Regions from separate parts of the Lysinibacillus fusiformis genome, predicted to be linked through region 1. Evidence: riboswitches for the same ligand, from Rfam matches in the RefSeq annotation. Region 1 holds a riboswitch; each other region holds the start of a gene.
The links. A riboswitch is a leader RNA that binds a small molecule or an ion and turns the genes downstream of it on or off. The one in region 1 is predicted to bind S-adenosylmethionine.
Positions count from the first base shown of each region.

Region 2: it holds a riboswitch for S-adenosylmethionine, as region 1 does, so the genes downstream of both, metK (methionine adenosyltransferase) here and metA (homoserine O-acetyltransferase MetA) in region 1, are expected to answer to the same signal.
Region 3: it holds a riboswitch for S-adenosylmethionine, as region 1 does, so the genes downstream of both, JTI58_RS11060 (O-acetylhomoserine aminocarboxypropyltransferase/cysteine synthase family protein) here and metA (homoserine O-acetyltransferase MetA) in region 1, are expected to answer to the same signal.

Region 1 is NZ_CP070490.1:4,456,449-4,461,071, reverse strand. It holds gene JTI58_RS21945 (TSUP family transporter) at 1-282, opposite strand, end outside; gene JTI58_RS21940 (TrmB family transcriptional regulator) at 409-1,191, shown strand; gene JTI58_RS21935 (hypothetical protein) at 1,215-1,601, shown strand; gene JTI58_RS21930 (nucleotide excision repair endonuclease) at 1,654-2,025, opposite strand; SAM riboswitch class I at 2,229-2,340, shown strand; gene metA (homoserine O-acetyltransferase MetA) at 2,465-3,400, shown strand; gene JTI58_RS21920 (GerAB/ArcD/ProY family transporter) at 3,441-4,589, opposite strand; gene JTI58_RS21915 (hypothetical protein) at 4,621-4,623, opposite strand, start outside.
Region 2 is NZ_CP070490.1:578,425-583,047, reverse strand. It holds gene JTI58_RS02795 (alpha/beta hydrolase family protein) at 1-91, shown strand, start outside; gene pckA (phosphoenolpyruvate carboxykinase (ATP)) at 158-1,744, opposite strand; SAM riboswitch class I at 2,134-2,252, shown strand; gene metK (methionine adenosyltransferase) at 2,511-3,707, shown strand; gene JTI58_RS02780 (gamma carbonic anhydrase) at 3,887-4,399, opposite strand; gene JTI58_RS02775 (alpha/beta hydrolase) at 4,534-4,623, shown strand, end outside.
Region 3 is NZ_CP070490.1:2,234,081-2,238,703, forward strand. It holds gene JTI58_RS11050 (SLC13 family permease) at 1-1,285, opposite strand, end outside; gene JTI58_RS11055 (glycerol-3-phosphate acyltransferase) at 1,482-2,114, opposite strand; SAM riboswitch class I at 2,270-2,383, shown strand; gene JTI58_RS11060 (O-acetylhomoserine aminocarboxypropyltransferase/cysteine synthase family protein) at 2,501-3,802, shown strand; gene JTI58_RS11065 (hypothetical protein) at 4,138-4,524, shown strand.

The DNA of each region.
Region 1 (4,623 bases):
CCATGCACCACATAAAGATCCAATAAATGCTAGAGGAAAATATTTGAGGACAGAGCGAATGTCCAGCTGGCCAGAACGGTAGAAGGAAATCGAGGACGTGAGCGAGCCCATTGCTCCTGCTAGTTTATTCGTGGCAACAGCTGCGGCTGGATTTAGGCCAACAAACAGTAAAGCAGGTAATGAAATTAAACCGCCCCCTCCCACTACTGAGTCGACAAAAGCCGCCAGAAATCCAAATGAAATTAACAGTATAAGAATATGTACATCGACTTCAAAAAACATATTACACCTCTTTTAAATTAGTTACTACTGAAATAGTAACTAATTTTATTTGTGCTGTAAACCCTCATTTTTTCATTGGCAAATCTTCACAAAAGTAGCCTATAATAAAGATAATGGAGGGATTACATGGAGGAATTAATCGCCCAGTTGAAAGAAATGGGTTTTACAGAATATGAAGCAAAGGCCTATACGGCACTTGTTCAGCAAAGTCATGTCAGTGCCTATCAGGTTAGTAAAAATTCTGGCATACCACGTGCAAGAGTGTATGATATTTTAAATATCCTTGTAGATAAGGGCATCGTGTTAAAAGAAGAGACCGCAGAACAAACAACCTATGCGGCAATGCCAGTGTCTGTGTTTTTACAGCAAATGCAACAACGCTGGGAGTCAAATTTTACATCTATGCGCGGGAAATTAGAGAAACTAGAGGAAAAAGTGCAAGAAGCGGAGCCTAAAGTGGTCATGCTAAAGGGCAAGGAATCCATCATTAACTATTGTCAGTCACTTCTAAAGAAAGCGGAGAAAAAGGTGATGCTGTCAATGTGGGAGGATATGTATGATGCGCTACGAGAAGAGTTGCAAGAGGTGGCCCAGCATGTTCCTGTCCATGGAATTACTTTGTATGTGGGGGAGCATTTAGCCTCGATTGACCAGCATAGAGCCACACACTATACAAAAAAATCGTCTACACCGCATTGGTTTATCTTATCGATAGATAGTCAGGAAATGATTTATGGTCACTCTCCATCCACGCAAGAGACGGCTTTTATCACCAATGATCCTGTCCATATTTATTTACTAGAGGATTATATTTGGCATGATGTGCTCATCAATCGACTGGTAAAACGGGATGATCAGGAGTTAGAAGACTGGATTGCTAAGGAGCGAAAAGCTTTCTTCTTGGAATAATCGTATAAGGGAAGGGGAGTAACGTGAAAAAAATCGTGTTGCTAGGTTTAATGAGTTTACTAATGTTAGGAGCATGTAACGCTACACCAGCTGCTGATCCACTAGCGATTCATGAGCTAACTGTTGTCCCCGACAATATCCAAAAAAATATTGTTTCTAATGACAGAATACAACTATTGCATGAAAATAATGCTTCATATTACCTCGTCTATTATTCAAAGGGGAATGTGTTGGCAAGTATTACGGCTGAGGGAAATAGGCTTATCATCCAGCTAGAAGAAGGCAGCGAGCAAAGGAAAGAGGCTCAGCCCTATGTTTTTCAAATCAACGTCAAGAATCCTGAGTTTGATACCATTGATTTGCGAATAAATAGCCAGAGTACACCAATCGATCGCATGACCATAATGTGAAAAAAGAAACCGAAATCCCTCTAGACGAGATTTCGGTTTCTTTGCATGATGTCTAATAAAAGACTTTGTCTACATTGTATTTAGAGCGGAAAGTATTAATCGCATATGTTTCGTAAATTTCACGTTCCATTGGATCTTCTACTTCATAGACTTCAATTTTGAACACTTCATCACGATGGTTTTTCATCGGAGATACATTGTCCTCGAAATGTTTTTTAATACGTTGACGAATTTTACGTGCTTTCCCAACAAACAATAGCTCATTCTTGTCATTATAGAATAAGAAAATGCCGCCTTTATCACGTGTGATTTTATGGAAGTCAATAAAACCGAAGTAAGGTGTGATTTCCACATCACCTGGTTTTAAATCTTGTTCACGTTGACGGATTACTAGATCTGGTTTTGGAAATTCAATTTTAATCAAACTATTCACGTTCCTCTCTCTTACTAAAAGTATATGGTAACATAATTACGGCATGTTTACCATAAATTTTAAATGTAGAAACACCACATATAGCAAGCTTAGTGTACATCAAATGAGCAAGGAACATGCACTTGAATCACAAAATATTCTATGAATTATTGATATTCTAACTAGTTCATGTTACAATTCAAGATAATTAAATAATCTTATCAAGAGAAGCTGAGGGATTTGGCCCGATGACGCTTCAGCAACCTCTAACAATTGTTAGAAAGGTGCTAATTCCAGCAAAGGATTTTTTCCTTTGAGAGATAAGAGTGGACGTGAAAAAATCCTTCTCATTCTATCTCGTATGGAATGAGGAGGATTTTTTAATTTAGTTGCATTCTTTGCAAGCAAGGTTTGCTAAAAAAGAGAGTGATTATAGAGAGGGGAAAGCAAGATGCCAATTAATATTCCGAAAAATTTACCAGCTGGAGAACATTTACGTGAGGAAAAAATCTTCGTCATGGAAGAGGATCGAGCGAAAACACAGCAAATCCGTCCATTAAATATATTAATACTAAATTTAATGCCTGAAAAAGAAAAAACAGAGCTTCAATTACTACGTTTATTAGGGAATACACCACTACAGGTGAATATTACCTTTTTAAATACGGCCACACATGAATCGAAAAATGTGAGTAAATCTCATTTGCAACTATTTTACACAACGTTCAACCAAATTCGTCACCGACGCTATGATGGCATGATTATTACTGGGGCACCTGTAGAAAAAATGGCATTTGAAGATGTCAACTATTGGCAGGAAATTTCAGAAATTATGGATTGGTCTAAAAAGAATGTGACATCCGTGCTACATATATGTTGGGGGGCACAGGCTGCATTGTATCACCATTATGGCATTGGGAAGGTCGAGCTTGCTGCTAAATGCTCAGGCGTCTATTCCCATGTAATTACAGATTTAACGGTGGATTTAGTGCGCGGCTTTAGCGATTTATTTACTGCGCCTCATTCTCGCTATACATCTGTTTCCATTGACGAGGTTCGCAATCATCCAGACCTACGATTATTATCCTATTCAGAGGATGCAGGGGTATTCATCGTACAATCAAAAGATAATAAAAATATTATGATAACGGGGCATCTGGAGTATGATGCGACAACACTAGCCGATGAATATAGCCGTGATGTGGCGAAGGGCATAGATATCGACGTCCCTGTGAATTACTTCCCGAATGATGATCCGAAACAAGAGCCGATGAATACATGGCGTGCCCATACGCATTTATTATTCTCTAACTGGTTGAACTACTATGTCTACCAAGAAACACCATACGAATGGGATTTTGTAGATGAAATCGAATATCATATCTAATTAATAAAAAGTCTAATTTCTTTTCTAAACGTAAAAGAAATTAGACTTTTTGATTTTCCTTCGTTGTATCCTGTTGGGGTGTTTCGGTATTTTGAGCCTTAGATTTACGATTTCGAATAACTGCCACAATCAACAAAAGTATTGGTAATAAAATGGTGAAGATAAAGGAAAAGATAGGCCAAATTTCATTATTATAATTAGTAGAATGCACAATATCTGGATGAACAATTTGAGAAAGTCCAATGATAATGATGCCCATCGGTAAAATAAGCGGACGATGATCCTTGATTTTCAAAATTTGGGCAAGGCCAACAACGGTCGTATAGAAATACATAAATGTGCGAATATAAATAGACGAAATCCACATAAATGCCATAATAATTTCAATACGTTGCAAAAAATTCCCTATGGATATTCTTTGCGCTAAGGCATAGCTGGGAAATGTCCTAGATGCTGTGTTTTCAGGCCCTAAGACAAGAATCGATAGGACAATCAACGTAATTAAGACGACACCACCAAGGATGGTCCCAATATATAGCCCTTTCTGTGCAGATGGCTGTACATTGACGCCAGCAGGATATAGCATCAATAACACGAGTAATGGAAAGGAAAAGATACTCATAAAGCGTGCAATACTATAAAACATAGATGTTTTGGTTGCTTCTAGTAGAGGCTGAATATTCTCAAATGTAATTTGAGGGGTAATACAAACGACGAAAAAAATAAAGATAAAGATAAACAACGGAAAGAGAATTTCTGCTGAACGGGCAAACGTCTCAATCCCTAGATACGCGGCATACATAATAATGATACTGAACAGTAGGGCGAATGCTAATGTCGGTGTTTCTGGCATAACTTCGGTTTTCATAAAAATACCAATAAAATAAAGTAACTCTCCAGTGGAGAAAAAGGTGAGAATGAGAAAGCAAATGGCTGTGATTTTCCCCAAAAAACGACCAAGAATTTTTTCGTTCGCCTCTATAAAATTAAGAGAGGGTGTTTGATTGGCGAGTGTTAAGAATAACTTAATGACCAGTAAACTAAGCACAACACCAATGCTTGCCGCAACCCAAGCATCTTGCTTAGCAGCGCCCGTAATACTTGAAGGGATAATTAAAATTGCTGTACCGATAGAATAGAGGAAGGTAACGATTGTAAACTGTCTTGAACTAATGATCTCTTTTTCCATCTAGCTACCCTCCGTTTCTCAGTCCATCTTTTTA
Region 2 (4,623 bases), 1.1 Mb from region 1:
GTGGTATGATCTTAACTACGCACATCAATATCCACCAGCAAAAAATCGTGAAACTGTTCGTGCTCTTTGCAAGTGGATGAAACAACAATAAAGCATAGAAGAAAACAAAAAGACAAAGGGAACGAATAATTTGTTCCCTTTGTTTTTTATTTAGTCGTTATTTTAATGGGCCACCAAGTGTAGTGATGGCTTCAGAAACGTTTGAGAATTTCTTGAAGTTTTCGTTGAATAAGCCTGCAAGCTCAGCAGCTTTTGCATCATATGCAGCTTTATCTGCCCAAGCTTCACGAGGGTTTAACACTTCTGAAGGTACACCTTCAACCGCTGTTGGAATGTGTAAACCAAACACAGCATCTTGTGTCGTTTCAACACCTGCTAATTTACCATCGATTGCTGCACGTACCATTGTACGTGTGTAAGAAAGTTTCATACGGCTACCTGTACCATATTCGCCACCAGTCCAACCAGTGTTCACTAGGAATACTTGTGCGCCGTGCTCGTCAATTTTTTGTCCTAACATTTCTGCGTATACTGTTGCAGGAAGTGGAAGGAATGGTGAACCGAAGCAAGTAGAGAATACTGGTTCTGGCTCAGTAACACCACGTTCAGTTCCAGCAAGTTTAGAAGTGAAACCACTTAGGAAGTGATACATTGCTTGCTCTTTTGTTAATTTACTGATTGGAGGTAACACGCCAAATGCATCAGCTGTTAGGAAGATGATTGTTTTTGGATGACCTGCAACAGAAGGATCAACAATATTTTCGATGTATTGGATTGGATAAGCTACACGTGTATTTTCTGTTAGTGAACCATCATCATAGTCACAAATACGAGTTTCTGGATCAACAGCTACGTTTTCTAAAACAGAGCCGAAGCGGATTGCATTGTAGATTTCTGGTTCTTTTTCAGCAGAAAGGTTGATTGTTTTTGCATAGCAACCACCCTCAATGTTGAACACACCATTAGCAGACCAACCGTGTTCATCGTCACCGATTAGCTTACGATCTGGATCAGCTGATAATGTCGTTTTACCAGTACCAGATAGACCGAAGAATAATGCCACATCGCCAGCTTCACCAACGTTTGCTGAGCAGTGCATTGAAAGAATACCTTGTTGTGGTAATAAGTAGTTCATGATACCGAAGATAGATTTTTTCATTTCACCAGCATATTCAGTACCACCAATTAAGATAATTTTCTTTTCAAGTGATACGATGATGAATGTTTCAGAAGCAGTACCATCAACCGCAGGATCTGCTTTAAAGTTAGGAGCTGAGATGACAGTGAAGTCGGCAACATGAGAAGCTAATTCATCTGCTGTTGGACGGATAAATAATTGATGAGCAAAAAGATTGTGCCAAGCGTATTCATTAATGACTTGAATGCTTAATTGTGAATCTTTGTCAGCACCTGCAAAGCCTTTGAATACGAATAACTCGTCACGTTCTTTTAAATATTTTATTACTTTTACGTATAGGTTATCGAACACTTCAGAGGAGATTGGTTGGTTGACTTTACCCCAGTCAATTTGATCTTTTGTGCTTTCTTCTTCTACCGTATATTTATCTTTAGGTGAACGACCAGTGTATTTGCCAGTTTCTGCACGAACTGCGCCATCTACTGTTAACATTGCTTCACCACGAGAGGTAGCTTTTTCTGCTAATTGTGGTACTGAAAGTTGAACATTAATGTTACCGCCGTTTAATAATTCCTTCAGTTCGTTTGCAATTTCTACTGAATTCATCGATTAAATACCATCCTTTTTTATAGTATTCCCTTGATTTAGAGGGATTTTTTCTTAATTTCAAAAATAGTATAACACAATTGCTTAAATAATCTATACTAATTAAGAAATTATTTTAGAGTTTTTATCACTTTTCAATAAACTGACAAAAAATAATGTTTTTCGAGTAGAATACCATCAATCCTACAGTAATTAGGCGCGAAAATTGAGCCACACATATGTTACCACAAGTAGCTAGGTATGTTGTAGGGATTAATTTGCTTCTATTTACATCATCATCCAAGTATGAAAAGTTTTTGTTTAATCTGTTCTTTCCTTTTTATACAGTAATACATAAGAAAATATTTGACAACGTTCGACCTTTTCAGTAACATGAGATTGAACGGATACTCTTATCCCGAGCTGGTGGAGGGTCAGGCCCTGTGAAACCCGGCAACCTGCATGAACTATTTCACGACATGCGTTGGTGCCAACCTGATGCAAGGGAACATCCCTTGAACGATAAGAGTGAAAGGTTACGCAGTCATTATTCCTTTCCTCATGTAAAGTAACGTGAGAAAAGGATTTTTTTATTGTTAAAAATCAATGTAAAGGTAAGTATATGTAGTTCTTTCCTTATTATAATGACGGATCTTTCGAAATCCTCGTGTTAAAAGCAGCAGTAACGGCTTGAGAGTTCAATCCTTAGGAGCGGACTTGACATGGGTAATGAGTACCGTATTCATACACAACTACTTATTGTAAGAGTATTTAGGAGGAAAACCAAATGACAAACCGTCGACTGTTTACATCAGAGAGTGTAACAGAAGGACATCCAGATAAGATTTGTGACCAAATCTCGGATGCCATTTTAGATGCTATTTTAGCAGAAGATCCAAATGCACGTGTAGCGTGTGAAACAACTGTAACAACAGGGTTAGTATTAGTAGCAGGAGAAATTACTACCTCTACTTACGTAGATATTAAAGGTATTGTTCGTGACACTGTGGCAGAAATAGGCTACACACGAGGTAAATATGGCTTTGATGCTGAAAACTTAGCGGTGCTTGTGGCGATTGGTGAACAATCACCTGATATTGCACAAGGTGTTGATCAAGCATTAGAGGCACGTGAAGGCTCTATGACAGATGCGGATATTGAAGCAATAGGTGCTGGTGACCAAGGCTTAATGTTTGGCTATGCATGTAATGAAACACCAGAGCTAATGCCATTACCAATTAGCTTAGCACACAAATTAGCACGCCGTTTAACAGAAGTACGTAAATCAGGTGAACTTGCCTATTTACGTCCTGATGGGAAAACGCAAGTAACGATTGAATATGATGACAATAATGTACCCGTTCGCGTGGATACAATTGTTATTTCAACACAGCATGATGAAGAAGCAACACTCGAACAAATTCAAGCGGATTTAAAAGAATTTGTTATTGCTCCAGTCGTGCCAAGTGAATTATTAGATGCTAACACGAAATACTTCATCAACCCAACTGGCCGTTTCGTAATCGGTGGGCCAAAAGGAGATGCTGGTTTAACAGGACGTAAAATCATTGTTGATACATACGGTGGTTATGCACGTCACGGTGGTGGTGCATTCTCTGGTAAGGATGCAACAAAGGTAGACCGTTCAGCTGCATATGCGGCACGTTATGTAGCGAAAAATATCGTAGCAGCGGGCTTAGCAGAACGTGCTGAAGTACAACTTGCCTATGCAATTGGCGTAGCTCAACCTGTTTCTATTGCGGTAGATACATTTGGTACAGGTAAAGCGAAAGAAAGTGAGATCGTAGAATGGGTACGCGAGCTATTCGATTTACGCCCAGCAGGTATCATTAAAATGCTTGATTTACGTCGTCCAATTTATAAACAAACGGCTGCGTATGGACATTTTGGTCGTACAGATTTAAATGTACCATGGGAACAAATTGATAAAGCAGATGCACTACGAGAAAAAGCACGTTTATAAACTATTGAACTAAAGTAATGAAGTCGTTAGAAAATTATTCTAATGTATTAATAAGAAAAGGGGCAACATTGCCCCTTTTGTTTTTTTACAAAAAATGCCTCGCTAGGATTCGTGAACAAATTCGTTACACGGAAACGCGAGGGATTTTTTCGTTAGTATTGATTTTTTGTGTATGTTAGTTATTTCTGAAGCGATTTATAGTATTGACCTTTTTCTGCGTATTCTCGTACGATGCGTTCCATATCCTCTTTATCTTCTGCATTTAATTCACGGACAACTTTTGCTGGACGACCTAATGCTAAACTATTCGGAGGAATGACTTTACCAGGAGGTACTAGGCTTCCTGCTCCAATAAATGCACCTTCTCCAATCTCAGCTCCGTCTAAAATAATGGAACCCATACCAATTAAGGCATTTTTGCGAATTGTACAACTATGTAAAGTGACTTGGTGTCCAACTGTTACCTCATCTTCAATAATGAGTGGATATTTTGGGCTTTGGTGTAAGCAGCAAAGATCCTGGATACTGACACGTTTACCAATAATCGTTGGGGAAACATCACCACGAATAACCGTATTAAACCAAATAGTGGTTTCGGCACCAATTGTTACGTCGCCCGTAACAGTTGCGTAATCAGCAATGAAAACAGACGGATCGATCTTTGGCATTTTATCTTTAAATGGATAAATCATGAAAATCGCCTCTTTTCTTTCTATAATGTAGTATTATCGTATCAAATACGCAACTTTATGGAAATATAAAATTAAAATGTGCTATTTATTTCGCTATAATTAAAGTGTAATTATTTTTTAGGAGGACTATGTAAATGTGGAAATGGGAAGCTGATGGACAAGCAAAAGCTGTGATTGCTATTCTTCATGGTGCTTATGAAAATCACCGTTGGTACGCATGGCTG
Region 3 (4,623 bases), 2.2 Mb from region 1:
AACCAACTTGATCAACATTAGCCGTTAATGTGGAGGCTAAAACGATAAACACAGGTATAAGTGCTGAGGCTAAGCTAGTTGCGCTTGCAAAGCCTAAATGAATCAAAATGTTAAATAAAGTTACGAGTGCGATGGTTGCTAGTAAAGGCATAGTATCTAGCCCGAGTGAACCAAAAACTTTATCTGATAACCATGCAGCACCTTGCGTATTTAGTAAAATGGTTCCTAACATAATGCCTACCGCAAAGACGATAATTGTTCCCCATGGAATATGAGGCTCAACTTCCTTCCACGAATACACACCGATTTTAGGCATTAATAGAATAGCGATAGCAATAATTGTGACTGTTGTCGTATCAAATGGATGTAGCTTTCCTTCAGTTGCCCAGAAAAATAGTAAAACTACGGATGTAATGATTAAACGAATTTCAGGAGCCTTTAATGGGCCAAGCTCTGCAAGCTGTTTTTTGATGACCTCTTTACCACCTTCGATATTGCTAGTCTCAGGTTTAATTAAAGCAATCATAATGAAAAATAAAAAGATAGACATAATAATTGAGAAGGGGGCGGCATAAAGTAGCCAAGCACCCCATGAAATATCCACATTAAATTGCTCTTGGATAAAGTTTAAAGCCACCATATTTTGAGCTGCTGCAGTCTTAATACCGATATTCCAAATGGAAACTGCTTGTACCGAAGTAATAACTAATAAGGCAGCAAGCCGACTATCACGTGGTAAACCAAAAGCTGCCACCATTCCAAGCAATATCGGTACTACTGCGCCAGCACGTGCTGTAGCAGAAGGTACAAAAAATGCGAGGACGATAGAGACTAAAATAGCGCCAAATACGATAGCTTTTGTTTTCGTTCCTACCAATGAAAGAATCCAAAGAGCAAGTCGTTTATGTAGATTAGTAATTTGCATTGCTGCCGCTAGAAAAAGAGCTGCTGCTACTAAAGCAACGGCAGAATTACTAAAGCCGCTTAAAGATAATTTTAATGCGCTAGCTGTTCCTAGCTCTGTAGTTGGATCCTCCATTGACGGAGCGAGTCCTAGTAAAACAGTTACTAGCGCAATGATCATGGCCGAGCTCACAGGATATGAAACGGCCTCTGTAACCCAAAGGATGACTGCAAAAGCTAAAATGGCTAAAGCTCGTTGCCCAGCTATAGGTAAATCACCGTTATTAGGTAAAAAAGTAATAATAATCAGTAAAGCGAAGGCCAAGCCAATCCATAGTGGCTTTAAATTACGTTTTGAAGCTTCTTGATTTGGTGAAGACATATTTTCTCATCCTTTCTACGATAAAAATGACGATTATTATCCATAACATCGGCCTAGATAATGTTTTATTAAGATAAGAATATATCTTTTTTATTGTAGAAAAAAAACTACGCAGAATAGGTGTTTTTTACAGCAATATGAGTAGATAAAGAGAAAATACATGATCACAAAAAATACAAAAATATCCATAAAAATATTATTTCTTTTTCTTAAAGGCAGAAGTTACTTTAGGCTCTGTACCATTGACTAAACGTTTAATATTTTCTATGTGCAGGATGATGGCTATGCCAAAAAGAAGAACAGCTATAATGGTTGGGCCAATGCCAGGAATCCATAAATAAGTGGCTGTACAAAAAACGAGATAAAACTCTAGAACACCAACAATTAAATAATTTGTTGCAAAGGATAAAATAACAAATAAAATAAGTGCAAATAAACCAATCTTCCAATCGACAGCAAGTAAAATTCCGATAATGGAGGCAGTTCCTTTTCCGCCATTGAAGCCCATATAGAAAGGGAAATTATGACCTAAAATGACCCCAGCAGCCATAATGTAGGTAAGCAGCCATATTTGTTCTTCTGTTAAATGAGTGAAGTCCGCTAGATAAAAATGTGCACCGATAATAGCTACAACGCCTTTGCCAATATCGATGAGGGCTACTAAAACGCCATATTTCCAGCCGAGGGAAAGAGTAGCATTAGAGGCACCGGCATTGCCGTGGCCCGCTTTTTTTAAATCAACCCCCGATAAAAACTGTGCCACTTTAGAGCCGTGAATACAGCCAATTAAATAGCCAATAATAAGAAAAGTGATCACGGCCTTTACCATAAAAATCCTCCTCTCAAAATTTTTTCTAAAATAGTGTATGCGTTCATATTACGTATAAGAGCAGACAGAAGTTTCGGAAAAAATAAAATTTACATGTTGACAGAAAAAAACTCTATGTTTATACTGTGTAACAACGATGGAAATTGAATCTCATACTCTTATCAAGAGCGGCGGAGGGATAGGCCCTATGATGCCCGGCAACCAGTAAGTAACGAGCTTACTAAGGTGCTAATTCCTACAGATTCTTACTTGGATCTGGCAGATAAGGGGAGGAAAACTTGCAACCGCAACCCTCTTCTTAGCTGAAGAGGGTTTTTGTTTTCTACAGAAAAATCCTCCTCATCTCCGGTACCATCGTAAAAAAAATAACCATTTGGAGGTACACAATGACAAATTTTAAACCAGAAACATTGCTGTTACATGGCGGTCAAGAGCCAGACCCAGTGACGGGTTCTCGAACAGTTCCTGTCTATCGCTCAACTGCTTTCGTATTTAAAGACACTGCTCATGCGCAACGTCTTTTTGCCTTAGAGGAAGCAGGGAACATTTACACAAGGATTACCAATCCAACTGTTGATGTGTTTGAAAAACGTGTGGCTTTATTGGAAGGTGGAACAGCAGCAGTAGCACTTTCATCTGGTGCAGCAGCTATCGCATTTTCCATTTTAAATCTAGCTGGAGCTGGTGATGAGATAGTAGCAGCTAGTTCTTTATATGGTGGTACTTATAATTTATTTGCTAACACATTACCAAACTATGGTATTAAAACAATTTTTGTAGATGAAACAAACCCAGAGAATTTCAAGGCGGCGATTACTGATAAAACAAAAGCAGTCTTTGCTGAAGTGTATGGTAATCCAAGCTTAAAGGTTTTAGATATTGAAGCAGTAGCTAAAATTGCACATGATAATGGTCTACCATTAATTATTGACAGTACGTTTGCTTCTCCTTACGGTTCTACACCTATTGAATACGGTGCAGATGTTGTAGTACATTCAGCAACTAAATGGATAGGTGGTCATGGTACAACTTTAGGGGGCGTTGTTGTAGACGCTGGTAAGTTTGATTGGACTAGTGGTCGATTCCCAGGTTTTACTGAACCAGATGCTTCTTACCATGGTTTACGTTATGGAATTGATACAGCTTCTGCGGCCTTTGCTACGAAGCTACGCGTACAATTATTACGTGATTTTGGTCCAACATTAAGTGCAGATGCTGCCTTTAATTTATTACAAGGTTTAGAAACGCTTCATTTGCGTATCCCTAAACACAATGAAAATGCATTGGCAGTGGCTGAATATTTACGAAACCACCCATCTGTGGAGTATGTAAATTATAATGGCCTGGAAGATTTTCCAACACATGAATTGGCAAAGAAATATTTAAGAAATGGCTTCGGTTCAGTGCTTACATTTGGCATTAAAGGTGGACGTGAAGCTGGGCGAAAGCTTATTGATAGCGTAAAGCTATTTTCACATGTAGCAAATGTAGGTGATGCTAAGTCATTAATTATTCATCCTGCTTCCACTACACATCAGCAACTATCAGCAGACGAATTAGTTCAAGCTGGTGTAACCGAGTCGCTCATTCGCTTATCCATCGGTTTAGAGGCAATAGAGGATATTATTGCTGATTTAGATCAAGCCATTACACAGGCAACAACTACTGAACAAACAGTAGAAGCCTAAGCTTTAGAACATAGGGAAGAATGTTGTAGCGTTTACGTATTTTCTCATTCGATTGGCCTCATTTGGTAATGCGTTAAACGTTGCTACATCAACCAATTGCTACATCCGTTAATTATCAGAACCTTATAAAAAATAATACCAAGTAATTTTATATGTATTATTGACTTAATTAAATCCTTGTTATATACTAGGAAATAAGTTAAGGGTACGAAAATTCTTGTTAAAAAAGGTAAATGTTTTCATAAGTGCTCCCCCACTTTTGAATATATAGAAGAGCAGTTGCCTAGCCAGTAACTGCTCTTCCCAAAAAAACTGATGATAAAGGAGTGTTTAAAATGGGTAATATCTATAGTGCACAAAACATTGTATCCTATCTAATATATGAGCTAAATGAAGGGCATGTCTTTGTCAACAATAAGTCCATTCAACACCTTCTTACATCAGTCGAAAGAAAATGGCAGCAAGTCTTTGGTCATACAGCATTTCAAGAACATGTTTTTGCTGAAGAGGAAGACTATACTGTTAAGGAAGTATTTGAGGCATATGAACAGTACGGTGTGAGCCATATCTCACTTCCTGCGACAGAGATTTACTTAAAATATGGTACATTTCAATTAGTGGAACGTACGTATGCAATACCAAATTTTACAGAAGAAGAAATTAGTCTTGTTCAACAAGCTTTAGCACAATATCGTTATCAATTGCTTTCAAAAGCAAGTTAAAACCCCCTCATATATTTAAGCTCATTCTCTGCTGCTACAGGGAATGAGTTTTTTCTTTAAAGGGATTGTTATGAATGTCCGAGCATACATATATATAAT